DNA from 4 places in the Chryseobacterium arthrosphaerae genome. Region 3 is predicted to be linked to each of the others. Evidence: riboswitches for the same ligand, from Rfam matches in the RefSeq annotation. Region 3 holds a riboswitch; each other region holds the start of a gene.
What was found. A riboswitch is a leader RNA that binds a small molecule or an ion and turns the genes downstream of it on or off. The one in region 3 is predicted to bind cobalamin.
Positions count from the first base shown of each region.

Region 1 (7,490 bases), 1.5 Mb from region 3:
TGTTCAGGGAAGATGTAATTAACCTTTAATGGATTGTTTTCCAGGAGTTCTTTTTTTATAATCTCCGGATTATCCTTCGTCGGTTTTCTGTGGGTAACTACAATATTCAGCCCCTGTAGATTTTTTTGTCCCGTTTTTTCTTTGAGTTTTTCCAGTTCTTCCAATAAGAGATTGGGCGTAAGGTGGCCAAACAAAAGATGTTCCGGCTGGCTGTTCGGGAATGATACTTCTATCAGTATGGTGTTCAATTGCTTCTTCTTCACCAAAGGAGCAATGCGTTCCCAGAGTTTATTGAGCTGTTCAGACTTCTCAATCCTGTCAGCTCCTGTATCGCCCAGGTAAAGAAGGTAATGGTCATCCCTTCTGACAAGGGCAGCACTGCTTTTATAGGGATTTACGTGGCTCAGTTCATAGCCGGTTATAAAAAACGGGGTTTGGGGCGCCGGGATCTCTGTTCCTTCTTTAAGCTCATTATAATGATATTTTCCCAGCATCGGTTTTTGACCCTGGTCAGCAAAATTGATCCAGATATCTGTAATGAAATAATGATTTTGTAAAATTTGAATCACCGGTGAGATGGCAAAAATGTCCTTTTTAGAATCAGCAGGAGAATTGATAATAAGGCCTGACAAATGATCCAGATGGCCATGTGAGATAAAATAACCTTTGATCTGATCTTTCAAAACCGTTTCTTCCGGCCCGCTGAGGCTGTTCATCTGAATGGCTTTTCTTATGCCGGTATTCACTGTACCTGCATCAAGGCAGATAAATGTATTGTCTTTGGGGGCTCCTACTAAATACGCAGATAGGTTATCTTCCTGTTCTCCGCCATAAATACCTAATGGAATAAGATCGAAATTTTGTGCCTGGCAGGTCATGTGTATGATGAAGGCCAATAAAGAAAGTGCTGTTTTTTTCATTTTTTTAAGCTAAAAAAACTATCCTTTGTGGATAGGATAAGCAAATTTACATTATTTTTTCCCGATAAGAGGCCTTGCAAAAAGGGAATCCTTTGCCGTAGTCGTTAAAAATAAGCATGAATTGATCTGCTTTTCTGTCTTATGGATAATCAGGAATGTTTTTACCCAGAATGATATCTCTTCTGATGGTCATAAGCCCATCTTGCATATAAGGCTTTACGATTCCTGAGCCTCCTCTTCCGGGTTGTTTTTTTCTCATGGCTTTTTTCAGGGAAGGATCATCATCAAACAGGTATTCATCCAGATAGTATTCATTTTTATCCGGTTCTTTGATGGTGATATGGATGTGCTCAGGTTCACTGCCGTCAGGATAAGCAGCAGGCCTGAAGGTATAAAATGTATATTGCCCGTTTTTTCCGGTCTTTACCCAACCCCGGAAAAATCCATGCCGTTTTGCCCAGCCTGTTTCATTGCCTCTGGTTTCATAAATTCCTTGTCTATTGGTGTGATAAATGTATACAATGACATTTTCTGCCGGTGTTTTTCCGTCTTTTTTGAAAACAGTTCCGGTTACCTTTAGCTGGGGTTTGTTTTGCATGAATTTTGGAAGTGTATCTACGGGAGTCAATGTTTTATTTTGGTACTCATAGATCGCTTCACAGCCTTCACAAGGTCCTCCTATATTTTTTTTGGTCTGACCTTGGCAGGATGTTAAACCTGATATCGTCAGTAGAATCCAGAAAGAAATACTTTGTTTTTTTAAGTCCATAGCTTGTCATGTTTTTTATGTGAATGTATTTGCGAAATTATGGACTGAAAAAAGGTTGTAAAAATAAAATGTTTTATCCTGATGAATTGGTAAGCTGACCTGAGGTCCCTGTCGTAAAGCGTTTTTTGAATTCAGAAGTATAGGTCCTGCTCAATCTTACCAGAGTACCATCTGTCATCTGCAGATCATAATCGCCATTCAGACGGGATTTGAATGAGCGTATTTTGGAAAAATTAACTACAGCGGATTTGTGTACACGGATAAAGATCTGATCATCCAATTGTTCAAGCATTGATTTCAACGTTTCAGAATGCAGATACCTTTTGTTTTCAAGGTGAATAGAAACATAAGGAGTGGCAGAAGTGATCTGTATAATGTCTTCCGTATGGATGATCACATTATCTTTTCCATTATGGATAACGAATGTAGGAGAGACTGTGGCTTTTTCTGTATACACAGCATTAGGTTTCCGGACCGGGAGATATTGATAACCTAGAACAAATCCTGCATAGATAAGAACGGCTATAGAAAAGTCGTGGGTGAGGGTGTAAGAAAAGAATTTAAAAAGATCATATCTGCCCTGATAAAAAAAGAGAGACAAAATAGTTGCAATAAAAGGAAGCATTATAAGATGCACCGTAATCGGTAATATGATGAATAGTGCTGTTTTTGTATAGCTTATATGCGTTTCAGATTTCAACTTTTGATATAGAACCATTATTATGGGAATGTAGAGGATCCAAACGATCTTAAACAACAATGATTCGCTGAAATGAAAACTATAGCCGCTTCTCTTGGCCTCCCAGAAATCCTGAAACATATTTATAGTTGTAATGACAATAATGATTCCGGAAAGTATCATGAATAACTTTCCTGTATTCAAAGGAAAACGAAAGGGGGTTATCTTATTTGAAATCGGGGATGTCATCTCTTATAGTTTTTGTAGACTTTCGTTTTTTATCAAATATACTAAAATCATTGTGATGATGTTGAGTTACAAAATCTCTGTTGTTAAATCCGAAGCAATACCGCTACCTTCCGGAAATAGATTGAAGAATAAAGCTAAAACAGGGTGTTTAAAAAATATAATCAGAGATTTTATATGGTCAGCCCATGGTTGTTTTTGACTTCGGCCATGACAAATGTACTGTGTGTACTCCCGATGGAATCTACTGATCCCAGTTTATTGAACACAAAATCCTGATAATGTTTCATATCCCGGACCTGAACTTTAAGCAGAAAATCAAAATCCCCGGAAATATTATAGCATTCAGCAACCTCTTCGATTTCCAGGATTTCTTTTACAAAATCATATCCCACAGAACGGTCATGGATCTTTAATTTGATCTGGCAGAAAACGGTGAATCCACGGTTAAGCTTCTCAGCATCTAAAACAGCAGCATATCTTTTTACATAGCCTTCCTGTTCGAGTCTTTTTACCCTTTCAAAAACAGGAGATGGGGAAAGGCTTACCTCTCTGGCGAGTTCTTTCACGGTAAGTTTTGCATTTTTTTGAAGCAGTCTGAGCAGCTGCAGGTCTTTATCATCGAGTTGTTCCACAGAATATTATTCTTTTACATTATAAAATCAATCAAATGTACAGAATTATATTCTTTTTAAATTATTATTTTAAGTTTTATTTGCTTAATTTACTGTATTTTATTGTTTGTTTATTCTGTATAGTTAATTTTACACAAAATTAAAATCTTTTATTAATGCTGCTGAGTGTTCGTAAAAGAAACCGTTCTTTATCTACTTCATCAAACAGGAGAGGTTTTACTTAAGGTAAATTAATAGGGAATCATGTGAAAATCATGAGCTGTCGCGCAACTGTAAGCAGCATGCCAAAGGTTTCCGTCCAAAGATATCCACTGCGAAAAGCGGGAAGGATGACGGAAAACCGCTGCAAGCCAGGAGACCTGCCTTTACTGAATTGACAGTGCTTTCGCGGTCTGAAGCTTTGGGTCATACAGATGATATATCGGATGCATTTTCTTTTTGTAAGAATCTGCAGCATTCAGTATATTATTGTTTTCCATAGATTTCCGCAGAAGTACTACGAAGCATTTCAAAGAACTTTATCGTTAAGTTTAATTAAAAAGTTTAAAAAAATGCAAACTCACATTCTGGGCTATCCGCGTATTGGTAGCAAAAGAGAACTTAAAAAAGCCTGCGAACAGTATTGGTCCGGCAAAATTGTTTTGGAAGAACTTCTTGCTGCAGGAAGAACGATCTGTAACCACAACTGGAATATCCAAAAGGAGGCCGGGATAGATCTTATCCCATGTAATGACTTTTCATATTATGATCAGGTACTGGACATGAGCCTCATTGTAGGGGCCGTGCCATCCCGTTACCATGAAGTAGTGCTTAAGAAAAACAATACAGAGCTGGATCTTTACTTTGCCATGGCAAGAGGGTATCAAAAAGACGGATTGGATATCACAGCAATGGAAATGACCAAATGGTTTGACACTAATTACCATTATATTGTTCCTGAGTTTTACAAAAACCAAAAGTTTAAACTGAGTTCGGATAAAATATTCAATGAATTTGCCGGGGCCAGACAGGCTGGAATCAATGCAAAACCTGTGATCATAGGACCTGTTTCCTATCTTCTTTTGGGAAAAGAAAAAGAGGAGGGGTTTGATAAGCTGGATCTGGCAGAAAACCTTCTTCCTGTGTATATTGAAATCCTTACAAGACTTCAGGAACAGGGCGCTGAGTGGATTCAGCTGGATGAACCGTTTTTAGCACTGGATCTGACGGAGAAAGCAAAACAAACCTATCAGCTGGTGTATGCGGAGATAAGAAAAAAATTCCCTAAGCTAAAGCTTATTATTGCTACTTATTTTGACGGATTAAAAGACAACCGGTCTCTTGCCGTTTCACTTCCGGTAGAGGTATTGCATATAGATCTGGTAAGAAATCCTGAGCAACTGGAAGAAATATTGAAGATCATTCCTGAAAATCTAAGCCTTTCACTAGGTCTTGTGGACGGAAGAAATATCTGGAAGAATGATTATGAAAAGTCTTTGCGCTTCATTACAAAAGCCATTGAGAAACTTGGCTCTGAAAGAGTTTTCATTGCTCCATCCTGTTCTCTGCTTCATTCACCCTGTGATCTGGATGCAGAGACAGCCCTTAATCCTGAAATTAAAAACTGGCTGGCTTTTGCAAAACAGAAAGTAAAAGAAGTTGTTACCCTTAAAGCACTAGCTGCGGGTACAGATAATGAAAACAGTCTTACAGATTTTGAAGACAATAAAAAGGCAGTTGAAGGAAGAAAAACATCTTCCCTTATTCATAATGATCAGGTAAAACAAAGAGCTCAGGCTGTCACCAAGGAAGATACCCAAAGGAAAAATACTTTTAAAATCCGTAAGGAAGAGCAGCAAAAAACATTACAGCTTCCTTTGTTTCCTACCACCACCATCGGATCATTTCCGCAGACTGCAGAAGTAAGAAGCTGGAGGGCTCAATTTAAAAAAGGAGACCTTACGGCAGTACAATATGATGCATTACTGAAAGAAGAAACCCAAAGAACCATCCGCTGGCAGGAAGATATAGGAATTGATGTGCTGGTTCACGGAGAGTTTGAACGCAATGATATGGTGGAATATTTTGGGGAACAACTGGAAGGGTTTACATTTACTAAAAACGGCTGGGTACAGAGCTACGGAAGCCGTTGTGTAAAACCTCCTGTGATTTTTGGGGATGTATCACGGCCGGTACCTATGACAGTGTACTGGTCACAATATGCACAGTCTCAGACTGAAAAATGGGTGAAAGGAATGCTCACAGGGCCCGTTACCATCTTACAATGGTCTTTTGTTCGTGACGACCAGCCCCGCTCTGAAACCTGTAAGCAGATTGCATTAGCGATACGTGATGAAGTAGTGGATCTGGAGAAAGCAGGAATCAGAATTATCCAGATTGATGAGCCGGCAATCAGGGAAGGTCTTCCTTTGAGAAGAACCGACTGGCAGAACTATCTGAAATGGGCTGTGGAAGCTTTCAGAATTTCTGCAAGCGGAGTAGAAGATGCCACACAGATCCATACACATATGTGCTATTCTGAATTCAATGATATTATTGAAAATATTGCCGCTATGGATGCAGACGTGATTACCATAGAATGTTCCCGCTCTCAGATGGAACTTCTGAATGCCTTTGCCGACTTCCGCTATCCGAATGAAATAGGCCCCGGTGTTTATGATATTCATTCGCCAAGAGTGCCGTCCAAAGAAGAGATGGTTGAGCTGTTGAGAAAAGCGCAGCATGTAATCTCTGCCAGTCAGCTTTGGGTAAACCCGGATTGTGGGCTGAAAACCAGACATTGGGAAGAGACTGAAAAAGCTTTAATAGCAATGGTTGCTGCTGCTAAGGAAGCATCTGTTGAATATGCGGATTGTTAAAAGCTGGAAGTAGGGAAGTATGAATCCGGAAGCAACTATCCGGTAAATTATTTTCTGGCGGTTAAATGATTCAGTCGACTGACTATAGATAGGAGAGGTAATTCTTTTGGATTGCCTCTTTTTTTATTTCTGTGATGAAGTTTTTTATGGTATCAAAATAATTATTCCTCCAAGCTGGTGCGAGCATCTTGCTCGTACCAAAATAATAATTTTAAAATTATACTTATTTTCCGTGTTTCAAAAAATCATACTAGCAGCTCTTACAGTAAAAAATACTTTACAAAATAGTAAAGTGTTGTTATTTCATACAGATACGAGCGAGACGCTCGCACCAGCGAGGGGATCTTTCTTTGCATTTTTTTAATTGTTTACTGTACTCAACAAAAATAGTGTACGTTCTGTAATGCTCCCTGTTTTTGAATTTAATCCATCATTTCTTCGATAGCTCTTCGATACTTCTTCGGATGAGCTTCGGAAAAAGAATCATTTTATCGAAGCTCATCCGAAGAACACTCGAAGGAAACCCGAAGGAAACTTAAGATATGGTGATCTGAATAAAAAAGCCTAGAAGGTGCCAACTATAATCAAAAAAAATGGACTGATCTCTGAAAATTACTGTTGTAAGGAAAAAATCACTACTTTTATCACAACCAAGTAAACAGCTCGTTTTGAGAAAAACTCTTAAACTTATTACAGCTTAGTATCAGTCTCAGTAACCACAGGCTGATCATTCTTTCGTTCGGATAATCCTATCTGAACAGGTTTTCATTTCACCCTATTATTGTCCACATTGCTTGTAGGAGCATAACTATTTTGCTATTCCGATATGGCCGGTTTTACCGATCAGTACCCGGAGCAGGAAACAGTCTGTATCTTTTGTCTGAGTATCTTTCTCAGAACCTTGTAATGCGTGAATAATAGGCAAAACTTACCAAAGAATATTAAGCACGATTATAAGTAATGAGTATCCAGCATATATGGGAGATCAGAGTGAAAAATACTCCCTTGTTAAAAAAGAAATGCAGCCATTGTGACAGTGACAGATTTGCCTGCAGCGATAAATTCAGATTAAATGCCCAAAAAAAGAATATTGATATCTGGCTGATTTACAGGTGTGTAAAATGCAGCAGTACGTACAATATGACGTTGTTTTCAAGGATCAGAACAGAATCCGTCAGTAAAGAAATATTCAATAAAATGTCTGAAAATAATAAAGAAATGGCCTGGGAATATGCTTTTTCCCATGATATAAGACGTAAAAATAATGTTGAAGCCGATCCGGATAGCGTAGAATATGAAATACGGCACAATGAAATACAGGAAGAAGAAATGCTGAATCCGGACAGTGAAATGCTTACATTCAAAATAAAATGTCCTTTTGAT
Region 1 covers NZ_MAYG01000001.1:825,480-832,969, forward strand. The annotation lists gene BBI00_RS03645 (MBL fold metallo-hydrolase) at 1-920, opposite strand, end outside; gene BBI00_RS03650 (dioxygenase family protein) at 1,060-1,689, opposite strand; gene BBI00_RS03655 (LytTR family DNA-binding domain-containing protein) at 1,763-2,551, opposite strand; gene BBI00_RS03665 (Lrp/AsnC family transcriptional regulator) at 2,788-3,249, opposite strand; cobalamin riboswitch at 3,444-3,630, shown strand; gene metE (5-methyltetrahydropteroyltriglutamate--homocysteine S-methyltransferase) at 3,801-6,107, shown strand; gene BBI00_RS03675 (DUF1062 domain-containing protein) at 7,068-7,490, shown strand, end outside.
Region 1: it holds a riboswitch for cobalamin, as region 3 does, so the genes downstream of both, metE (5-methyltetrahydropteroyltriglutamate--homocysteine S-methyltransferase) here and BBI00_RS10570 (acyl-CoA thioesterase) in region 3, are expected to answer to the same signal.

Region 2 (7,490 bases), 150 kb from region 3:
ATAAGCTTTCATAGGCTAAACTGAGAAGGAAAGGAGAGTTTTTCCTTTGTTCAAGATCTGAAATCACATGTTCTATGAGCTGTTTAGAGTCTTCCGGGTTATTTTGTCTCATCAGATAGGAAGAACGGAAGATATTGTTTTCAATCCTAATGATCCTGCTCTCTTCGTCATGATGGTTCAGGTATTGATCGCTTTTAGCAAGATTTTCCAATCCTGCACGATAATTTTTATTGATTCCAAAGTTGATAGCCTGCAATTGGAAAAGCTTGGCAGCTGTTGTTTTTAATTTCGGATCCGTACTTTTCAGTAGCCTGGAATCAGATAAAAGGGCCGTAATAATTTTCTTTGACTGGCTATACAATCCCAGATTCTGATATTGATCTGCAAGGCTGTAATCTCCAAAAACCTGTAAGAAATAAGAAAGATCTTTCTTCAGACCGGCATCTTCTTTTTGAGAATAAATATTGACAGACTGTACGTAGTCACCTTTCATGGCAAAAGCTTGCGAAATGATGTTCTGAAGTATTATTTTATGCTCCGTTCCCTGATCACTTACAAGAAGCCCCTGTGAATAGCTGATGCAGTCGTCAGGATTCTGATAGAGTTTCTGGAAGGCCTTATCTGCCAGAATATTGAAGTCGGGACCGGATTGTCCATTGATGACGATGGAATACAATATAAACAGCAACCCTAAAACCCGTCTACTACTTTCAGTCATTTTTACGGATAATATATTGCTTTTTAATTTTTTTTGAATGATTCTTCTGAAATCTGTCTTCAAAACGGATTGTTTTTATGTCGTTTGTTATCAGTGTTTTATGTTTTTAATTCTTTTGAAATTCATGAATTGTGAAAGTCAAATTCTTTTATTTTGGTAAATATAAGATTAATATTGTTTTCAATAATTTCAAATACTAAATATAATAATATATGAGAAAAATTTACAAAATGTCAATGAAAGTATTGGCGGCTTATTTCTTTCTTAATTTTAATATTGCGGAAGCACAGCTTACGGTAATGGGCTTGGGAAATTATAATGTAGGCTCAGTTTCTGACAGTGGAATCGTGAGTATGCATACCAGTGCCGGCGGAATATATAAATGGACTGCCGCCGGAGGACTTGAACAGATAGGAATGATCTCCAACGGATATCCGGCTGCAGGAAGAACCGTTGTTTCTAATGACGGAAAGAAAATAGCCTCTTCAGTTACCAATACCGCAACAGGATTTAATGAAATATCAACTTATGATATAGCAACTTCCACATGGGTAAACAGGGGAGGCCTTGTACCTACCGGCTGGGATGGGAGTGTAAGCTCTACATGGGGAATGTCAACGGACGGAAATACGATTGTAGGGCTGGGCTTTCTTACTGCAGCCAATGCACATGCCGTGAAATGGGATGAAACCGGCGGAATGGTAGACCTGGGAAGTATAGTACCGGGAAGAAGTTCAAGGGCAAATGCCATAAGTGCCAACGGAATGGTGATTGTAGGATGGCAGGATGAACCAACAGGAACAAGAAGCGGTGCAAAATGGGTAGATGGAGCCGAGACCTTCATTACAGATGGTAACGGGAATAACGTAGGTGAAGCAGGGGGCATTTCTGCGGACGGAAACACGATTATAGGAGCCGGAAACCCTAATCCCTATGTCTGGAATGCTACAAACGGGCTTACTTATATAACGCATCCCAATGCCTCATTCTTCTTCAAAGGAGGCGCTACAGGAATTTCTGCAGACGGTACAAAAGTCATTGGCTATTACAGGGCATTCGGAGCACCGCCAATGTCAGGAGAAGGTTTTATCTGGACATCGGAAAGCGGACGTATTAATCTTAATGATTATGCAGTAGGATTAGGTATTAATACCAACGGGGTAACGATGGGGCTGCCTCTTGCCATTTCCCAGGACGGAAAGAAAATTGCAGGTATGGGGACCGATTCTTCCAATCAGATGGTTGCTTTTTATCTGGATCTTACCAGCTACCTGTCTACCAAAGAACTATTAAAAGATAAAAATACAATAAGTATTTATCCTAATCCTGTTGCTGATATCCTGTATTTCAAGGGAACAGAAAAAATTGAAAAGGCGGAAATATATAATATGGCAGGACAAAAAGTAAAATCATATGATGCTGTAGAAGACCGTATTGATGTATCATCTTTATCCAATGGGGATTATATTCTTCAATATTCGGTAAAAAGAGGAAAACAGCAGACTTATAAATTCATCAAAAAATAATTTCATATTAAATACAAGTAGTGGTATGAACAGCTGTTTTCAGTAATGAGAGCAGCTGCTCTTTTGTATATATGTCGGAAAAACATAGTGCTTTGGGCGATATGTCTGGTTTTTGTCCAATACATATAAAAAACTATCTTTGCAAAAATTTTGGTTTCCAGTATTTTGGAATGAAAAGGGAATCGGGTGTAACTCCCGGACTGTCCCCGCAACTGTAGATCGCAATAAAAATTTCTGTAAAAAACCACTGTGAAAACGGGAAGGTGCAGAAAGCGAAAGTCAGGAGACCTGCCGGAATTATAATTTAAAAAACATATTGCTTTCGGAGGAAAAGTAAAAGAATATGGGTATAAAAAGATCTTTAGTACTGTTTTTTTCGTCTTATGGCTGTTTTCTTTTAGCACAGGAGAAGACCATAGATACTATTTATGTTTTCGACAATCAGATGAGCAGAGTGAAGCTCTTTCATCCTGTAAAAACCATCTCAGCAGAAGAAGTTGAAAAAAACTCAACCAACCTTTCCGAACTTCTCAGATTTCAATCTCAGGTTTATATTAAAGAAAATGGCCGTGGAGCGGTTTCTTCTCCATCTTTCAGAGGAACTACTGCTCAGCAGACTGCTTTTGTATGGAACGGCATTAATATCAACTCTAATTTTTTAGGACAGGGAGATATCAATAATATTGCTGCGTTCGGCTATGACCAGATCGGAATAAAAGCTGGCGGAGGGAGTGTTATCTACGGCAGCGGAGCCATTGGCGGGAGTATTCACCTCAATAATACCCTTGATTTTAATAAAGGTTTTCACGGGGCCCTATTTTCTGAGGTAGCATCTTTTAATACCTATAATAACTTTGTGAAAGGTTCTTACAGTAATGATAAGTTCAGTTTTAAGGTTTCGGGAAATCACTCGATAAGTAAAAACGATTATACAGTTGAGGAAGATTACAGAAAAATTTATAACAATGATAATGGACAGTATTATAATACTAATATTAATATAGCAGTTGCCTATAAGATAGCTCCGAAACATCAGGTTTCCTGGATATCAGAGATTTTTGATGGAAAACAACATTATCCTGTTCATTTCGGAGATCTGGAAAATAAAACAAAGTATGAAACTCAGAATCTTCGGAGTCTTGTTTCATGGGATTGGAATAATACAAAATTCAGTAATTCATTCAGGGCTGCTTACACAGAAGAGAATTTTCAATATTTTGGTACTCTTGGCAAGCCTGCAAGTAGTGGAGGAACAGGAAAAAACTATATTTTAAAAAACGATTTCAATTATTTTCTAAATTCAAAATGGAATATCAATATTATTGGTGAATTTCAGACCAATAAAGGAAAAGGAGAGGGGAGTTCAGGAATTGGAGATATTAGTAGGAATGCAGGGGCTGTTTCGGCCTTACTTCGTTATTTCCCAACAAAGGATTTACGTTTTGAAGCTGGAATTAAAAAAGATTTTGTTGAAGACATAAGTTCGCCAACTTTATTTTCTTTCTCAGGAAAATGGAATACAGCAAAATGGTATGAGCTGGAATTAAATGTTTCAAGAAATTTCAGAGCGCCTTCATTTAATGATTTGTATTGGGCTCTGGGAGGAAATAAAGATTTAAAACCTGAAACCTCTTATCAATTTGAGTTGAGAAACCTTTTTAAAATGGGAGTCTTTAAACTTTCTGTAGCTCCTTATTATATGAAAATTCAGGATATGATCCGTTGGCTCCAAACTCCTGCCGGATATTATGCTGCTTCCAATACTAATAGAGTGGAAGCATATGGACTGGAAACTCAGTTGGAATTAGAAAAACAGTTTGGAAAGCATATTTTGAAATCTAATCTGGGATATTCCTATACCAGGTCAACAGATCTCGATATTCAAAAGCAATTGATGTATGTTCCCTTACATAAATTTACCGGAAATATAGATTATCATTATGATTTTATGAAATTATATGTGCAGGGGATGTTTAACGGATCAACTTATACCGACTCTAATGAGACAAAAGCTTATGCTCTCACTCCCTATTTTGTACTGAATGCCGGGGTAGAAGCAACTGTTTTTAAAAATTATACGATAGGATTTAAAGTTAATAATATTCTTAATGAAACATATTATACAATGCTTTCTTATCCGTTACCTAAAAGAAATTACAGTATCAATTTAAATATCAATTTTTAGAATAAATTAATTTACATATGAATATTAGAAAAATTTTATCTCTTGTAGCTGCTTCCATGTTACTTTTCAACGTTTCATGTAGCACTGACAGTAGTTTTGAAGAAACAATTGACGGAACACTTAGATTTGACTCCGGAGTGATTATTTCCAACGAAGGTGGGTTTACAACGACAACTTCTGAAGTTTCTTATATCAGCAATAATCTTGCAACGGTATTTAATAAGATCTATGGCGTAAATAATAATAATGAGCCATTAGGGAAGGTACTTCAAAGTATAGGTTTCAATGGAGACCGTGCTTATTTGGTTTCTAATATCCCGAATAAAATTGACATTGTAGATCGCTATACATTCAAGAAGCAGACTACTGTAACCTCAAACCTTGACGGAGCAAGATATATTGCTTTTTCAGGAAAACAATATTATGTAACTAATAGTAATTTTGATACACATAAGAGAAAACTTAATATTTATAATATTTCAGATAACTCTTTCGTAAAAAGTATTGATCTTACAAATGCTGCTGAAAAAGTAGTTGAAGCAAATGGCAGCATTGTAGTACAATCCGATGGTGTAGGCTACGATGCCAACTGGAATGCGATTCCAACGGGATATACTGTTACTATTGTAAATCCTTCTACAAATGTAATCAGCCAAACAGTAAATCTTCCCAATGAAGGAATTATCAGAGACCTTATTTCATATAAAGGAAATGCTTATGTACTGGTTTCGGGTGATACTAATTCATTCATTTATAAAATTAACACCGCCAATGGAACTTATGAAACAACAACTTTGACGGCAATACCAAAAGTACAAAAGCTTAGCGCTGATAATGATAGATTTTATTTTATCACCAATACAAATAAGATCTATGCAATGACTATCGGATCTTCAACTATTCCGGTAAAACCTGTTGCAACGGCTGTAGGTGATGTTTATGGATTTAATGTAATTGACGGTAAAATTTTTGCAGCGGATGCAAACTATACAACAGATGGTAAAGTAAATGTTTATGATGCTGTTAACGGTAATTTATTAAGAAATTTCACTGCAGGAATCGGAACTAATGGATTCTATAAAAATTAAAAACAACGCTTAGGCGATATATAATTTTTTATTTTTTTTCATCATTTGTGTTTTTTTCCGGCCGGTTTCTTCGAAACCGGCCGGCTTTGTTTCTACTAGAAACAAATAGCCCGGCGGGATGGAACATCCCGCCGGGCTATTATTATATTCAATAAAGATTAAATTGTTAATCCCAGTTTTTCTGCTTCAGCAATCACAAATTTCGTAGCTTCTTTCTTTTCATTAGGAATCTCACCTTCCAGAATTGCTTCCTTTACTTTCTCTTTCAGAATTCCGATTTCACGGCCCGGTTTAAGATTAAACATGGTCATAATCTCCTCTCCGGTGATAGGGGGCTGGAAATTCCTCACCTGGTCCTTTTCTTCCACTTCTTTGATCTTTACCGCTACATATTCAAAATTCTTTTTGAACTTTTCCTGCTTTTTAGAGTTTTTGGTTGTAATATCAGCCTTGCAAAGAGTAAAAAGATCCTCAAGATTTTCTCCGGCATCAAATAAAAGCCTTCTTAATGCAGAATCCGAGGCATCATCCGTAATCAGAGCGATAGGACGGGAGGAAAGCTTTACCATTTTCTGAACATATTTCATGTCACTTCCCAATGGCAGTTTCAGGCGCTGGAAAAGAGCTTTTACCATTTTTGAGCCCAGAAATTCGTGCCCGTGGAAAGTCCAGCCTGTCCCTTCTACAAACTTTTTCGTAGGAGCTTTTCCAATATCATGAAGCAGTGCAGCCCAGCGAAGCCAAAGATTATCCGTATTTTCAGAAATATTGTCAACAACTTCCAGCGTATGGTAGAAGTTGTCTTTATGGGTCTGTCCTTCAACCTCTTCTACACCTTTTAGTTCGATCAGTTCAGGAATCACCAGTTTCAGAAGTCCCGTTTGCTCCATCAGCTTTAAACCGACAGAAGGCTTTGAAGACATCATGATCTTATTAAATTCTACCATGATCCTTTCCATAGAAACAATCTTGATTCTTTCTGCTTCCTGTTTGATCGCTTGCAGAGATCCTTCTTCAATAGTGAAATGTAAAGTAGAAGCAAAACGTACGGCTCTCATCATCCTTAACGGATCATCAGAGTACGTCTGGGCAGGCTCAAGAGGTGTTCTCAAAATCTCTTTTTCGAGGTCTTTAATCCCATTGAAAGGGTCGATGAGGTCACCGAAATTATCTTTATTTAAAGAGATAGCCATTGCATTGATGGTGAAATCCCTTCTCTTCTGATCGTCCTCCAGGCTGCCGCCTTCCACTTCGGGTTTTCTGCTGTTTTCCGTATAACTTTCCTTTCTGGCCCCTACAAACTCCAGTTCAAGATCTTTATATTTGATCATGGCTGTTCCATAGGTTTTGAAAATGGAAACCTTTAATTTGGGATCGATATCCTGAGCGACATTCTGAGCCAGCTCAATACCGCTTTGTTCCGTCACAAAATCGATATCTGTAGATGCTTTCCTTTTCATCAGGAGATCACGAACGTACCCGCCTACAATATATACAGACTGATTGTTCCTTTCCGCAGCTTCAGAAATGATTTTGAAAAGTTTTAAATTTTTATTTTGGTTAAGATTAATTTTCATCGTTAATAATAGTGTCAATTTCTACCCTTGCAGCTCATTAATCATAATGAGCATACATTCTGTTAATTTTCCCTTCCTCATCAAAAAACATCACCTCTACGGCATGCTTATCCATAATAGATTTATAAAATAATGCCACGGAATCTACACCTGCTGTGGAATGGATCAGTTCAAAACGAAGATCCGGAAATTTATCCAGCGCCTTTTTCCAGTATTCACGAACCGCTTCCTTCCCCTGCAGAGAGCTTTCTTTACCTCCTGTAGCCAGGGCTATCATAGGAGTCGTGATTTCAATATCTTCAGAATAATGAGAAAGGATATTCTCCAAATCATGAGAATTCCATGCATTGACCCATAGTTGAGCAAAATCCTGATGATTCATAGCATATATTTTTA
Region 2 covers NZ_MAYG01000001.1:2,503,489-2,510,978, reverse strand. The annotation lists gene BBI00_RS11285 (helix-turn-helix domain-containing protein) at 1-718, opposite strand, end outside; gene BBI00_RS11280 (T9SS type A sorting domain-containing protein) at 931-2,244, shown strand; cobalamin riboswitch at 2,379-2,554, shown strand; gene BBI00_RS11275 (TonB-dependent receptor plug domain-containing protein) at 2,588-4,429, shown strand; gene BBI00_RS11270 (hypothetical protein) at 4,447-5,517, shown strand; gene BBI00_RS11265 (CCA tRNA nucleotidyltransferase) at 5,676-7,094, opposite strand; gene BBI00_RS11260 (nuclear transport factor 2 family protein) at 7,132-7,476, opposite strand.
Region 2: it holds a riboswitch for cobalamin, as region 3 does, so the genes downstream of both, BBI00_RS11275 (TonB-dependent receptor plug domain-containing protein) here and BBI00_RS10570 (acyl-CoA thioesterase) in region 3, are expected to answer to the same signal.

Region 3 (7,490 bases):
TAGGCTTTGTAGTTCTGCGGGATGCTTACCTGTTTCATATCTACGTATACCGTATCAGAAGTTGTGTTGATCGCTATATTTTCAGTATCCTCCTTACTTCCTCTGTAGATCATGTTTTTCTTGGCCATGCTGATACCGAAGTATGTTCCAAGCCCGATCAGAAGAAGAAACAGACCTCCGACTACCCATCCGATGTTTCTCAGCTTTGTTTTTGGAGAGAAAATCTTGATGCTTAATAAGCTGAAGAGAATTGCAGGAATTAAGCTTCCGATCACCATCATGGCTGCCAGTACTTTATCCAGTCCCTGATCATCCATATAGAATCTGATCTCATTAGCTCCCGGGAAGTCCGTATCCATTCCGAAAAGCCCGAATAATACAAATACTCCTATAATACTTCCTACTGCCATCAATACGAAGATTCCGCCTACAATATATTTCAGTATATTCCATACTCCGCTTCCTGCGTTATTGATGTAAGGTTTGTTTTCGTTGTATATTTCTCCGACCCTCTGAGTAGATTCATTGGCAAACTGTACCAATTTATTAGACTCATTCTTAAGATTGTCGAAGTTCATAGGCTTTCCCTGCATTTTCAGGAAATCTGCTGCGGTTTCAGCTTTTGGAAGTACGATCCAAAGGATTACATATAGAAGTCCGATCAATGAAGAGGAAATGGCTGCCGTGAAAATTCCCAGAACGAAAACTCCAAGCCAGATGGCTCTCATGGCAGTAATGTCCATTCCAACGTATTGCGCTAAACCGGCACATACCCCTGCGATTTTTTGTTTTTCAGGATCACGGAACAGCTGTTTTTTGTCTGAATAGTTGGTTCCTGAATGGGTATTTTTAGTTGTGTTTTTTTCAGAAAAATAAGCTTCTTCCTGTTCTTCTATTTTCTCAGGCGTTCCGATCTGTGCGATTACTTTTTCTACATCCGTATCGTTGATCACTTCACGTTTTCCAAGAGAGTCTTTGAAGATCTCCACCATTCTTATTTCTATGTCATGCATTACCTCATCTGCCTCCGAAACATCCAGTGAGCTTCTAAGAGCGTTCAGGTAATCGCTGAGCTTTATATATGCGTGTTCTTCTATTGTAAAAGAAAAACCTGCGAGTCCTATTGAGAGTGTCTTGTTCATAGCTTTGTTTTTTAATTTTGTTGGGTGATTTGGTTGACTGAGGCTGTCAGTTCATTCCACGTATTGAGAAGTTCATCCAGGAAAAGTTTTCCTTTTTCTGTGATCTGATAATATTTTCTGGGTGGTCCTCCGGTAGATTCTTCCCATCTGTAGGAGAGAAACTCTCCGTTTTTAAGTCTTGTAAGAAGAGGGTAGAGGGTCCCTTCCACTACATCCAGTTTTCCTTTTTTCAGTTCATCAATCAGATCGGAAACATACATTTCACGGTTATTGATGAGACTTAGAATACAGAATTCCAGAATTCCTTTTCGCATTTGCGCTTTGGTATTTTCAGTATTCATCTTTGATAAGTTTTGTTAATTAAGGTTTATAGTTAGAAAAATGCCCCTAGCTAGTTGAGCGTATTCTAATTTTACATTACAAAGATATGTAAATAAAATGGTATTATGCAATACAAAGTAGTGAAATTTTTAAAATAAAATTATTAATCATTTGACAATCAGTATTATAAATTTTTAATTGAAAATTAATAAAAACAAAATCAAGTGCATTTTTTTGAAATTTGACTTGAATTGGGTTGAATAAGGAGGAAAATGTGTGGTGTTTTTAATGGTATTTGTGTCTGAACAGGTTTTAGCTAAAGCCAATGGAAGATTTTTATCGGTTGAGGATGGGCTGAAGCCTATTCCTATTGAATTTCAGAGACCCAAACGATAAGTAGACCAAGACCTCTTTGGAGGAAATGAATAGTAAAATATGAAACCGGAATTTTGAGATCGGTATTATGATTCGTATTTTTGTTATGAATTTTAAAAAACACTTCCAATCCATTTACTATTACTATGAATCTATTGAATAAGTTTAAGAATCTTTCGGCTTTCGTTGTTCTGGGGCCTTTGTGCTTTGCGCAATACCAGTTTGAAGTCAAAAATATCTCGAAAAATTATAGTGCTGTCATTCATTCTGAAAATTGTTATGATAGCAGATGTACAGGCAAAGGAACCGTAGAGTTGTTTAATAACAGCAATACCAGGGTACAGACCTTTGTATCTGATGACCTGGTAATAGACCTAAAGCCTGATCAAAAGCCAAAACCCGGAAAAATGATGGAGCTGGCCAAAGACCAGAGCGCTATTATCATCGATGATTTTAATTTTGACGGTACCGAAGATATAGCCTTAAGGAACGGAAATATGGGGAACTATCACAGTGCTTCTTATGATGTATATGTGTTCAACAGTACCAGAATGAGCTTTGTAAAAAGTAAAGAACTTACGGAACTTGCATCAAACGGATTTGATTTTTTTGGTGTTGACTCCCAACGCAAACGTCTGACTACTTTCGGAAAATCCGGTTGCTGTGATCTTTTTACTACAGAATACGCCGTAATCCCGAATAAAGGACTGGATAAAGTTTTTGAAAAAGAAGTGGATATGACCAATGAAGACCGTGTAAAAGTGATCACAAAAGAAAAAATAAAGAATAAATGGGTAACCAAAACCAGGATTTACTCATCAGAAGAATATAATAAACTAAAGTAAGATGAAGATACAGAAAGAGATTGATTTTATTCTGGCCGTAGATGCCCTGAAGAACGTGCAAAGAAGAAATTATAATGCAGATGACACCAGAAGAGAGAATACGGCTGAACACTCATGGCAGATCATTATCCTGGCACAGATCCTTTATCCTTATGCTAAAAACCGGGCAGATATCGATCTTTTAAGGGTGATCAGAATGCTTTCTATTCATGATCTGGTAGAAATTGAAGCAGGAGATACATTCCTTTTTGATGAAAAAGCCATGGTAGGAAAGTTTGAGCGTGAAAAAGCCTCAGCACAAAAGATCTTCGGAATCCTGGATGAGCCTCTACGCACAGAATTCTTTAATCTGTGGCTTGAATTTGAAGAAGAAAAAACACCGGATGCTATTTTTGCCTGTTCCATTGACAGGATCATGCCGTTTATCCTGAACTCCCATACCTCAGGAAAAAGCTGGACAGAAGCTGGCGTTACCGAAAAACAAATCAGAAATATGCTTGAAAATGCCATTACCAGAGCTTCCGATGAAATGGGAGAGGCTTTTGAGTTGTTGCTGAACAGAAGCCTGGAAACTGAAAAGGTTTTGAAGTAATACTTTTAAATCGTAGAAATAATAGATTCGGGCGGCCAAAGGCCGCCCGAATCTATTTATAAAATCTGAATTGGTTTTTTGAATTCATCGATGGCAACAAAAGTAAAGTCACCTACAATAGCCTTTTCTCTTTCATAGGAATACATCTGCTCTGTATAGATCTCTACACTTACTTTCATACTGGTCTTTCCAACGTATGAAACTCTTCCGATCAGTTCTACAATCGTTCCGGCAGGAATAGGTTTTTTAAAATCGATCTTGTCACTGCTTACGGTTACTACTCTCTTTCTTGCAAAACGGGTAGCTGCAATAAAGGCTACTTCATCCATCAGCTGCATGGCTGTACCTCCGAAAAGAGTATCATAATGGTTGGTAGTGTTTGGGAAAACCGCTTTAAAAATTCTGGTTTCGGCAGCTTCAATTCTTTCTTCTGTAGTCATATTTCATTATTAATTAAAGCGAAATGAAATCATATTAAAACAACAGAATAATGACAGGAACCTTAGAAATTCCTGAAACAATCCATCAGATCAATAAAACTTCAGATCGCGAAAGTTTCTTGTTTAAGAAAAAGGCAGGTCTCCTGACTTGTAACATCTTTTATCTCCTTCCCATGCCTCGCACAGTGGATCTTTTGATAAAGATTTCAGTTACTTACAGTTGCGCGACAGTCCGTGATTTTCACACGGTTCCCTTTTAATCTGCGGCTAGGCAGAACCAGTTTCTGTGATGAATAAGCGTTAAACTTTTCGGGGGCAAAAATAATGAATTTATTCCGGATTATGGTAAATAATCTGGCTGATCACTCTTCCTTTCTTGATGGTCCACAGGGTAGTATATCTGTTTTCCCCGGTACCATTGATCATATAAAGAAAAATATTATCATTGTCTAGGGCGGTTACTCCTACGTTTTCAAAATCCATAGTCGGCTGAAACATATTCTTGATCGCTTCTCTTACGAAAACCGAACCTCTTCCCGGCTGTTGTACCCGGATCGATTTGATCTCTGTCATTCCTTCAGGAAGATCGTTCCCTATTCCCCACGGCTTTACTTTATCGATGGTAAGAAGTTTGCCGTCTGCATCTTTTTCTTTCTTACGATAACCGGCATTGGAAGGGTAAACATCAATTACTACTTTGCTTCTCTGGGCTGTAGGGACTTTCGGGTCCGAGTTGTCTGTGAAGATCAGTGACCTTCCGTTCTTGGATTTTGATGGAGTATAGGCAGGAAGCTGATCGATATAAGCAATACGTTCTTTATTCACCATTCCTTCCCTGTCAAGGGTTTCATAGCGTACAAACGGCTTGTCTTCATCCTGTTTTTCAGGATATTTGATCCAGATCCATTCCGTTTCTCCGGGAGCAGGCTTTACATAAACAAATACATCTCCTTTACGCATACGGATTTTATCTACAATTTTTCTGTAGTTATCTTTATGTACCCGTACATTGGCATATCCTTCTTCGGCTTTTACAACTCCAAAAGGAACTTTATTCTGGCCTTTAACGAAGGCTAGGGACAAAAAACTGAATGCGGACAGATAAAATGCTTTGTTGATGAAAGTCATTGTGAAAATTTTTTGATCCCCAAATATATAAATTAAATGCGGAAGAGAATGATCTTGCCGTACTTCCTGCTATCTTTTTTATTTGCTTTCTGTATCAGGTTTCTGTATTTTGTTTTGGCGCCCCATAGATAGCTTCCGGATCATTTTTCAGGAAATAGGAAAATACTCCGAAGAAAAGAAGAATGGCCAGAAAAAGGACGGCCCCTAAATAAAATGCAGTTCCAAAACCATAACTGATCGTCACTCCGCCTCCTAATCCCATTCCGATTTTATTGTTTCCAAGTCCCTCCATTTTGGATTGAAAGGTCCAGTAAAATATTAGAAAAGAAAGAAGCCCTATCAGAGAAAATACAATATGATACAGGTATTTTTTTCTGACACTTTTTATCAGCTGAACAATAATTCCTGCAATGGCAGCCAGAAATGCAATGATGATAAGAGGGCTGGGAGGAATATTTTCATTGTCTTTTTTATCCCGGGATTCATTCAGCGGGGAATATTCACTGTCTGTATCTGATGACTGATCTGCGGAATCATTCCCGAATGCAGAACCAAAAGGGGAGTTCTTTTTCAGGTTTTCTTTCATCCGTTTACTCATGTCTTTTTTAGAAACTCCCGTTACCAGATCTGTTCCTTTGAGAGACATCAGAGTGGTATCACCACATTTTATCAGAAAAAAAGGAAAGAAAAAACACAGGATGATCACCGTATAACTTGGTATCGGCAAAAGATCTGAAAGTACTTTTAATGGTTTCATAAATTATAGTTTTCTTTAAAAATAAGAAAAATATCAGATAAATATAAAAAGAGAGCACGTATCAGTACTCTCTCTTTGTTTATTTGCGTTCATGTAATTTTAAAATCACTTAAATTCTCTCAAGTTCATCTGCATCAATCGTCGTCTTAAAGGTTCCGTAATTGACAATCACCTTGTTTCTGGAGATCTTTTCAATAGTTCCTACACTGGTGCTTCCGGTGATGCGTACACGCTGACCTATTTTCATCCATACGGCACGGTCGCTTTTACGTTTCTCTTCAAGCTTTTCATTGGTTTCGGCAATTTTTTCAATGACCTCTTCCTTTTTAAGCTGTTGGGTGATCTTTCTTTTTACGACCTGAAGGCGTTTGGATTCATCTTTGTCAGCCCCAAGCTTTCTGAATTTCTCCTGTTCCAGCAGTTTTACGAAGTCTTTCACAACATCTTTTCTAGACTTTCCTTTGGTATAGCTGTCGATGAAAGCTTCGATTTTGTTTCCGAACTGAAGCTTACGGTGTTCTTCTTCATACAGTTTCTGGAAATTAAACAGTTTCTGCTGAAGCTGGTCGTTCAGTTTCTGAAGGTTATCACGCTTATCTTCTACAGACTCTTTTCTTTCAGCAAGATCGGATTTCAGTTTTTCAACCTCGAACTTTTCCTGCTGCAGCTTTACAATCGTTTTATCCAGGTTCACAATATCATGTTCCACCTTTTTCTTGGCAGAATGAATGATAAACCTCGGGATTTTGTTCTTCTCAGCTACTTCAAAAGTAAATGAACTTCCTGCCTGTCCTACTTCCAGCTTATACATCGGCTCCAGCGTCTCTTCATTGAAAAGCATTGCTGCATTCTGAGCATTGGGAAGCTGTTCTATTACCAGTTTTATATTGGTGTAGTGCGTGGTGATAATGGCAAAACTCTTTTTATCATAGAAAAACTCCATGAAGCTTTCTGCCAAAGCCCCGCCCAATTCCGGATCGGAACCGGTTCCAAATTCATCAATCAGCAGAAGGGTGTCTGAATCTGCCTCACGAATGATCCCGGACATTTTCTTCAATCTTGATGAATAGGTTGACAAATGGTTTTCGATGGATTGATTATCACCGATATCGGTCATGATCTTCTCGAAAAAGAACATCTCGGACTTCGGATGAACAGGAACCAGGATACCACTCTGAATCATCAGCTGTAGTAATCCAACGGTCTTCAGGGTAATTGATTTTCCTCCCGCATTCGGTCCGGAAATACAGATAATCCTGTTATGCTCCGTTAAAGTAAGTGTTTGTGGGTGGATTGTTTTATTCTCCACTTTGTTTCTCAGCCATAACAGCGGATGGAAGGCATCCTTTAATCTTAATGTTTTATGGCGGTTGATCTTTGGAAGAACTCCATTGATCAGATCGGCAAACTTAGCTTTAGCCCTTACCAGATCAAGATCAAAAATATACACCTGATATCTCCAGAGCTGAGGCTGGAACTCTGCCAGTTCAGCAGTAAGTTTTCTCAGAACTTTATCGATTTCCTTTTTCTCTTCCTCTTCATTCTCCCGGAGCTTAAAGTAATGTTTTACCACACTGTCCGGTTGAATATAGGTGATAGAACCGGTTTTGGAAATTCCAAGCGTTCTTCCGGGAACTCTTTTCTTGAATCCTGATTTTACCGCCAACACCCTTTGGTCATCAATAATCGTTTCCCGTATATCATCCAGAAAGTCGCTCTGCCCATACGTGGTAAGGGCCCTGTTGAAATTTTCCTGAATTGCTTTTTTAGCATGCTGGATTTCAGTTCTGATGCCTTTTAAAGTTGGGGAAGCCTCACTTTTTACTTCACCAAAGCGGTTGAAAACCTTATCTACCTTCTCAATAATCTCTTTTCTGAATTCCAATACTG
Region 3 covers NZ_MAYG01000001.1:2,356,936-2,364,425, reverse strand. The annotation lists gene BBI00_RS10590 (PspC domain-containing protein) at 1-1,142, opposite strand, end outside; gene BBI00_RS10585 (PadR family transcriptional regulator) at 1,154-1,483, opposite strand; gene BBI00_RS10580 (XAC2610-related protein) at 1,985-2,683, shown strand; gene BBI00_RS10575 (HD domain-containing protein) at 2,685-3,275, shown strand; gene BBI00_RS10570 (acyl-CoA thioesterase) at 3,332-3,715, opposite strand; cobalamin riboswitch at 3,832-4,012, opposite strand; gene BBI00_RS10565 (hypothetical protein) at 4,046-4,843, opposite strand; gene BBI00_RS10560 (hypothetical protein) at 4,938-5,600, opposite strand; gene BBI00_RS10555 (endonuclease MutS2) at 5,710-7,490, opposite strand, start outside.

Region 4 (7,490 bases), 2.1 Mb from region 3:
TTAATTCCCCTGAAACCGAAATCTATCATAAATCCAATGTTCTTTATGGTTTAAACCAAAGTAAACAGGCCATTTCAAGAAAGAACGGCTGTCTTTTGGTAGAAGGATATATGGATGTGATCTCCCTGCATATGTCAGGGATCGAAAACGTAGTAGCAAGTTCGGGAACCTCCCTTACCACCGAGCAGATTAAACTGATCAAAAGGCTTACTGAAAACGTAACCATCCTTTTCGACGGAGATAATGCCGGAATTAAAGCAAGTTTCCGCAGTATCGACATGCTGCTGACAGAAGGGATGAACATCCGTGTTTTGCTTTTCCCTGACGGGGATGACCCGGATTCCTTCGCCAGAAAGCACCCGCAGGAATACGTTGAAAAATACATCGAAAACGAAGCGACGGACTTCATCGATTTCAAAGCGGAAATCCTGTTGAGAGATGTAGGCAATGATCCTATCAAAAAGGCAGAAGCCATCCGTGATATTGTAAAATCGGTTTCCTTTGTACAGAATGCACTGAAAAGAGAAGTTTATCTGAAGGAAGTTTCCAATAAATTCGGACTTTCTGAGCAGAGCCTTTTCAACGAGCTGGATGTTCAGAAGCAGATCACCCAGAACCAGACCCACCACGTTCAGCAGCAGCAAAAAGAGAAGGAAACCCCGAAAATGGAGATTGTTCCTCCGGATAAGGAAAAAGAAGATCCTTTCCTGTTTGATGTTTTGTTTATGGAAAACAAACTTGTTGAGCATATGTTGGCATTCGGGGATATCGTTCTTAAAAGGAGAAATGAAAATAATGAAGAATATCAGATAACAGTTATTGAAGAAATTCTTCATCACTTTGAAGAGGAAGAATATACTTTTTTAGTTAAAGGGAATGAGATTATTATCAATCAGGTAAAGGAAGGAATTCAGAAAGACGAGTTGAGAAGTGGAAACTTTTTTGTATCTTTTATGGATGAAGAAATTACCACAAAGGTTGTAGATGCATTGATTCCTCTGGATGAACTGGAAAACTGGGCTTCCAGAAATATTTATCCGCCCAATTACGGAGATAAGGTGGCAGATCAGATTAAAGGTGATGTCTTATTGCATAAATACAGGTATATCGATTATCTGATCACCGAAACAGATAAACAGCTCGATCAGTACAGGGATACTGATGAATTGAAATATTATGAGCTCATAAAAAAAATAACGCTGCTGAAACAGGCTTCGATAAGGCTGAACAATATCATTGAATATTCACCCATCAAAGGAATCTATAGAGACAGAAGAAGATAATTCAGGCACAATGTTTTCTAAGATTCTGTGACAAAAAGTCCTATAAAATTTTAGGAATAAATATTGTAATTTAAACTTCGAGAATATTTGTTAAAATAATACATAATAGAAATATGGACATTAAAAAGGAATTCAGAGATTTCTCTGTAAAACATTTAGGAAACAACGGTCTGGTTACCGATCAGTATATGGGAATGTATGGCCCAACGAATCTTACCCCGTACATCATGGAAGAAAGAAGATTGAACGTTGCTCAGATGGACGTTTTCTCCCGTCTGATGATGGACAGGATTATCTTCCTGGGAACAGGTATTGATGATCAGGTAGCGAATATCGTTACGGCACAGCTTTTATTCCTTGAAAGTGCAGACCCTTCAAAAGATATTCAGATTTATATCAACTCTCCGGGTGGTAGTGTATATGCAGGTTTAGGTATTTATGACACCATGCAGATCATCAAGCCTGATGTAGCTACAATCTGTACAGGGATGGCAGCATCAATGGGAGCAGTACTACTGGTGGCAGGTGAAAAAGGAAAACGTTCTGCACTGAAGCACTCAAGAGTAATGATCCACCAGCCTTCAGGAGGAGCACAGGGTGTTGCTTCTGACATGGAGATCAACCTTAGAGAGATGTTGAAACTGAAGCAGGAGCTATATGAAATCATCGCGCACCACTCAGGCCAGACCTACGATTGGGTTGAAAAATCTTCTGACAGAGATTACTGGATGACTTCTGAAGAAGCTAAAGGCTACGGAATGGTAGATGAGGTACTTCAGAGAGCAGCTGAGAAAAAATAATTGATTGTAAAATCACAGAAACCGCACCCATCTGGTGCGGTTTTTTTATGATCTGCAAAATTTTGATTCTGTTATTAAAGGTTTAGATTCCTACGGAATGACCATTTGGGGTAAACCATTATTTCAATTGGGTCATTCCGTAGGAATCCGGCTGGTATTGCATTATCAGAATATGGGAAAGCTACAACACTGATTTCCTATTTTTTAACAATTTTATGTATCGTAGAACGATCATTTGTTTTAATCTCAACGAAATAAATTCCTGTCTGTAATGATTGAATATCAATTTTAGTCATCTGGGAAGTCATCACTTTCTGTCCTGTTACAGAATAAATATTCACCTCCTTAAGCTTTTCAGTGGTTTCGATCTGAATAACATCACTGGCGGGATTAGGATAAATACTGAATTTTTTCTTATTCACATCCGAAACTCCCAGCATTGCATCAGCTGCTTCTGCAGGCGTGAAAGGTCTTCTTTCTCCAAAGCTCAGTCCAAGCCAATCGTTGTTTGCCAGTTGAACCTGAGACAGATTATCCTTCGTTTGCCAGCTTGATAAATCTTTTCCTTTGTATACTTTCCAGCTGTCAGTTCCTGAAGAATTTCCGGTAAAGCTGTTTAATGACAGGGTGGAAATTTGACTGTTAGCTGTGGTAAAATTAAAATACGGAGCCTGGGCCTGAATTAACTGTAGAGCCTGCTCAGCGGTTAATGTACCGTTGTATTTGATCCCAAAAACGAAAGAATGCGCATTGCCGTTAGCATTATCTGTCCCGAAATCAATAACGACAAGGCTTTTATGAGTTCCGGTTCCGATCCAGTTGGTGATCTGAGATGAGGTATACCATTGGGAACTATAGGCAGGGACAGGGGTGGATGGGGGAATATCCATATCATCCAGACCATATTTAATACCAAACCATAATCCGTCTATTAAATCAACATAACCTGCACCATTATTGTTATTCGACATATTTTCTGCATCTGAACCTATCCAGGGTATCCAGGAATCATTAGTACCTGGAGTATGGTGGTTGTATTTGAAGCTGTAGAGAAACCCTGATAAAATATCAGCTTCCATGTTAGGTTCTGCTGATATAATAGCATTCATCATATCTTCTGCTTTTAAATTATCAGCATCAAAGCGATATCCCCATGCATAAGAATTGGGGGTTGTATCGTCATTGAAATCGGCAATGAAATAAGCCTTTTTAGAACCGGTTCCTACCCAGAATTTAATGTCGTTTTCTGTAAACTGGGCCGACAACAACTGCATACAAAGCAGTAAGAAAAAAAAATAGATTTTTCTCATGATATTATTAAATTAAAGTTTTATTCCCGAAACTTATGGCAGAAAAAAGAACCTGTCTTTGTTCCCCGGATTTTAAACAGTGTCCTAAGGCAGGTCTCCTGGCTCACATCCTTTAGCAGCCTTCCCGGAAATTGATCCAGTGGCAAAAATGCTAGAGGTGAAACGGTTTACAGTTGCGGGTACAGCTCAAGAATTGAATAATATTCTCACTTGATTCCCTATTAATGAACAGTGTTCAACCTTAAAACGCCGCAAATATATCATATAAATTTTTGGTACTCCTTTTGTGAATTATTGATCCGTTTCCTGTTGTAGAAAATTATAATAAGCATTTATAGTGCTGTATTTTTTAAATTAATAAGGAATTTGATATTGTGTTTTTATTTCCGGATTCTGATACCGGTTATTATTGTTGATGTTGAATTCATTTTGCAGGCTCTATTGTTAAAGTACAATTATCATTGTATTCAAGATCAGTTTATAATCAATTTATACTTTCGCAGCCATAAAAGAAAATATGAAAAAGTTACTTTTATCTGTTTTGATGCTGGCTGCATTGGCATCATGTAACGACAATGATACGGTAAACAATCCGGATACTGATATCAATTACTCAAGACTTCCCCAGGAATTTCCTTTTACCAAATTGGCAACAATCAATGGAGTAGACGTGATCAATGGTGGGTTTGGTTCAGGAGCGGCGGCACATCCTACCCGAAAAGGAGAATTTTATGTGATTACAGACCGTGGCCCGAATACTGATTATCTGAACGGAAAAAAATTCCTGACACCCAATTTCACGCCAACCATTATGCATTTTAAGATCAATGCAGACGGGAATGTGGAGGTTATTAAATATATTAAACTTAAAAACCCGGGAGGACAGCCTATTACTGGGCTTCCGAACCCTGTGGGAATGGGCAGTACAGGAGAAGTTCCTTATGATGCTTCCGGAAATGTTCTGGGTACGGATAAATACGGATTGGACAGTGAAAGTATTGTTGCTGCACCGGATGGTACATTCTGGGTTTCTGACGAATATGGCCCTCATATTGTACATTACAATGCTGACGGGATTGAACTGGAAAGAATAAGTCCGGTTGGGGTAAATACAGGCCCGAGAAAATTACCTGCAGTTTTAGCCAAAAGAAGAGCCAACAGAGGAATGGAAGGTCTTTGTATGACACCGGATGGAAAAACCCTGGTAGGTACCATGCAATCGATGATGTTTGTCCCTACTAAAGCGTTGGCAACCAATACAACCCTGATAAGAATTGTGACATTTGATATCAGTACCGGGCAGACCAGACAGTTTCTATATAAACAGGATGGTGGAGCTTCCGATTCCGTTTGTGATATTACCGCACTGAGCAATACTGAATTTTTAGTGATCGAAAGGGATGGAAATTTCGGTTCACAGGGAGGAATCAAAAAAGTATACAGAATCAACCTTGCCAATGCCACAGATGTAAACGGGACTGACATCAATGCTGTGAACGGAAAAGAAATAAACGGAAAGGCTCTGGAGCAATGCTCATGGGATGAAATTACCAATGCCGGAATAAAACCTGTTTCCAAAACCCTGGCCGTGGATCTGGTTAAAAAGTTAGGGTATGAGCATGATAAATTTGAAGGAATTGTTTATTTAGGAAACAATAAACTGGCGGTTTTCAATGATGATGATTTCGGAGTTGTAGATGATGGAAACGGAAATCCCAAAGCAAAAATTCTGCCTAAAACAGGAAAGGTGGATAAAGGAACAATGTATGTAGTCGATATTCAATAATTAGATTTTTTTAACGGAAACGGCGGAATCGAAGATTCCGCCGTTTTTTATTGATAGTCTTTTTTATTTCTTACTCCTCCAAAGAGGAATCTGTACATTAAAAATGCCTGTACCAAAACGTTCCCTATAAATATCAATATCGCCTGATAAGTGGGGATAAGAGCATAGAAGGGCAGCGATTTATTAAACAGAACTGCCGGAAATAGCGCCAGAACCTTGATCAGGGCCAATGGATAATTCAGGAACTCAGGCTTTAAACCTATCATAAACTGATCATAGATAAAGACATAAATCAAATCAAATAAAAGAAGTCCGAAGAATATTATACTGAATCTTTTTATGTTCATCCGATGGAAAGTCTTTATGAGTTAAAAGCTTCAATGATCTTCGAGAAGTCTTCTAATTTTAAAGCAGCACCTCCAATAAGCCCTCCGTCAATATCAGGCTGGGAGAAGATCTCTTTTGCATTGTCCGGCTTTACAGATCCACCGTAAAGGATTGAAACTTCATCTGCCGTTTCCTGACCGTATTTTGCCGCAATAATATTTCTGATGTGTGCATGAATTTCCTGAGCCTGCTCCGGTGTTGCCGTTTCTCCGGTTCCGATAGCCCAAACCGGTTCGTAGGCGATTACCACTTTTCTGATCTCTTCAGCAGAAAGAGTGAAAAGAGCTTCTTCTGTCTGGCTTTTTACCACTTCAAGGTGCTGTCCGGCCTTTCTTTGATCAAGAGTTTCCCCGTTACAATAGACAGGAATAAGCCCCTTATCCAATGCCAGCTTAATCTTTTTGTTACACTGGGCATCTGTTTCACCGTGGTATTGTCTTCTCTCAGAGTGACCGATCAGTGAACCTGTTGCGTCGATAGACTCTAACATATCTGCAGAAATTTCTCCGGTGTAAGCACCGCTTTCATGCTCGCTCATATCCTGGGAAAATACTCCGATCTCATCCTTTTCAAAGATATCTTTGGCCATCATCAGATACAGAGACGGGGGAGCGATCCAAACCTCGCAGTTGGTAGAAGTGTTGTTTTTATAGCTTAGTAACTGAATCATCAATTGTTGTGCATCAATTACATTTTTGTTCATTTTCCAGTTGCCTGCAACTATTTTTCTTCTCATAATTATTTCTTATTTAATCTTCGTTTATTTTTGTGTCAGTAAAAACATAGGTGTTGTCCTTTTTTCCCATCATTTCGACAGATTGAAATTTCACATCACCATTAGCCAGTACTTCATAATTATAAATGTCTGTCACATTATCTGTTTTATGAAGTTCATAATATTTCCCGTTTTGAGTCCACCAGCTGCCGTTTTCCGTTTCCTGTACCACACTGCCGTCTGCGTTGATGGCAACAAACATCAGAATGCTTTTACCTTTTTCCAGCCTGCATGATACCCAATATTTTGAAACTCCTTCCATCTGCTGATTGACTTCAGAGCCTTTGTAACATCCCATGACTTTTGGATCATATTCCTTTTTTTGAGCTGTTAACCCTGCTGCTATAGAAAACAGGGATAAAACAAGTAATTTTTTCATAGATTATTTATTAATTCCTTCCAGTTTAAACATGAATGCATATACCAATGCGATATCCTTCAGGTAATCAAACCTTCCGGAAGCACCGCCATGACCGTAGTCCATATCGGTTTTTAGCAATAATACATTTTTATCCGTTTTCATATCTCTCAGTTTCGCCACCCATTTTGCAGGCTCGAAATACTGTACCTGAGAATCATGAAGACCTGTTGTTACCAGTAGGTTAGGATAGTTTTTCTTTTCTATATTTTCGTAGGGCGAATAAGATTTCATATAGAAATAGGCCTCTTTATTATTCGGATTTCCCCATTCGTCATATTCATTGGTCGTAAGCGGAATACTTGTATCCAGCATGGTATTGACAACATCTACGAAAGGTACCTGAGAGATCACTCCGTTCCACAGCTCAGGGCTCATATTGGCTATGGCACCCATCAGTAATCCGCCGGCACTTCCTCCCTGGGCATACAGATGCTTTGGAGAGGTATATTTTTCTTTTACCAGATATTCTCCGGCATCAATGAAATCGGTAAACGTATTTTTCTTTTTCATCATTTTACCGTCCTCATACCATTGTCTGCCCATTTCCTGTCCGCCACGGATATGAGCAATAGCATAGGCAAAACCTCTGTCGAGAAGACTCAGCCTGTTACTGCTGAAAGTTGCATCCATAGAACTTCCGTAGGAGCCGTATGCATAAAGAAGCAATGGATTTTTACCATCCTTTTTAAACCCTTTTTTATAAACAATGGAAATCGGAATTCTGGTAC
Region 4 covers NZ_MAYG01000001.1:275,323-282,812, forward strand. The annotation lists gene dnaG (DNA primase) at 1-1,283, shown strand, start outside; gene clpP (ATP-dependent Clp endopeptidase proteolytic subunit ClpP) at 1,397-2,083, shown strand; gene BBI00_RS01260 (T9SS type A sorting domain-containing protein) at 2,281-3,393, opposite strand; cobalamin riboswitch at 3,465-3,652, opposite strand; gene BBI00_RS01265 (esterase-like activity of phytase family protein) at 3,911-5,179, shown strand; gene BBI00_RS01270 (hypothetical protein) at 5,227-5,526, opposite strand; gene tpiA (triose-phosphate isomerase) at 5,541-6,302, opposite strand; gene BBI00_RS01280 (hypothetical protein) at 6,316-6,720, opposite strand; gene BBI00_RS01285 (S9 family peptidase) at 6,724-7,490, opposite strand, start outside.
Region 4: it holds a riboswitch for cobalamin, as region 3 does, so the genes downstream of both, BBI00_RS01260 (T9SS type A sorting domain-containing protein) here and BBI00_RS10570 (acyl-CoA thioesterase) in region 3, are expected to answer to the same signal.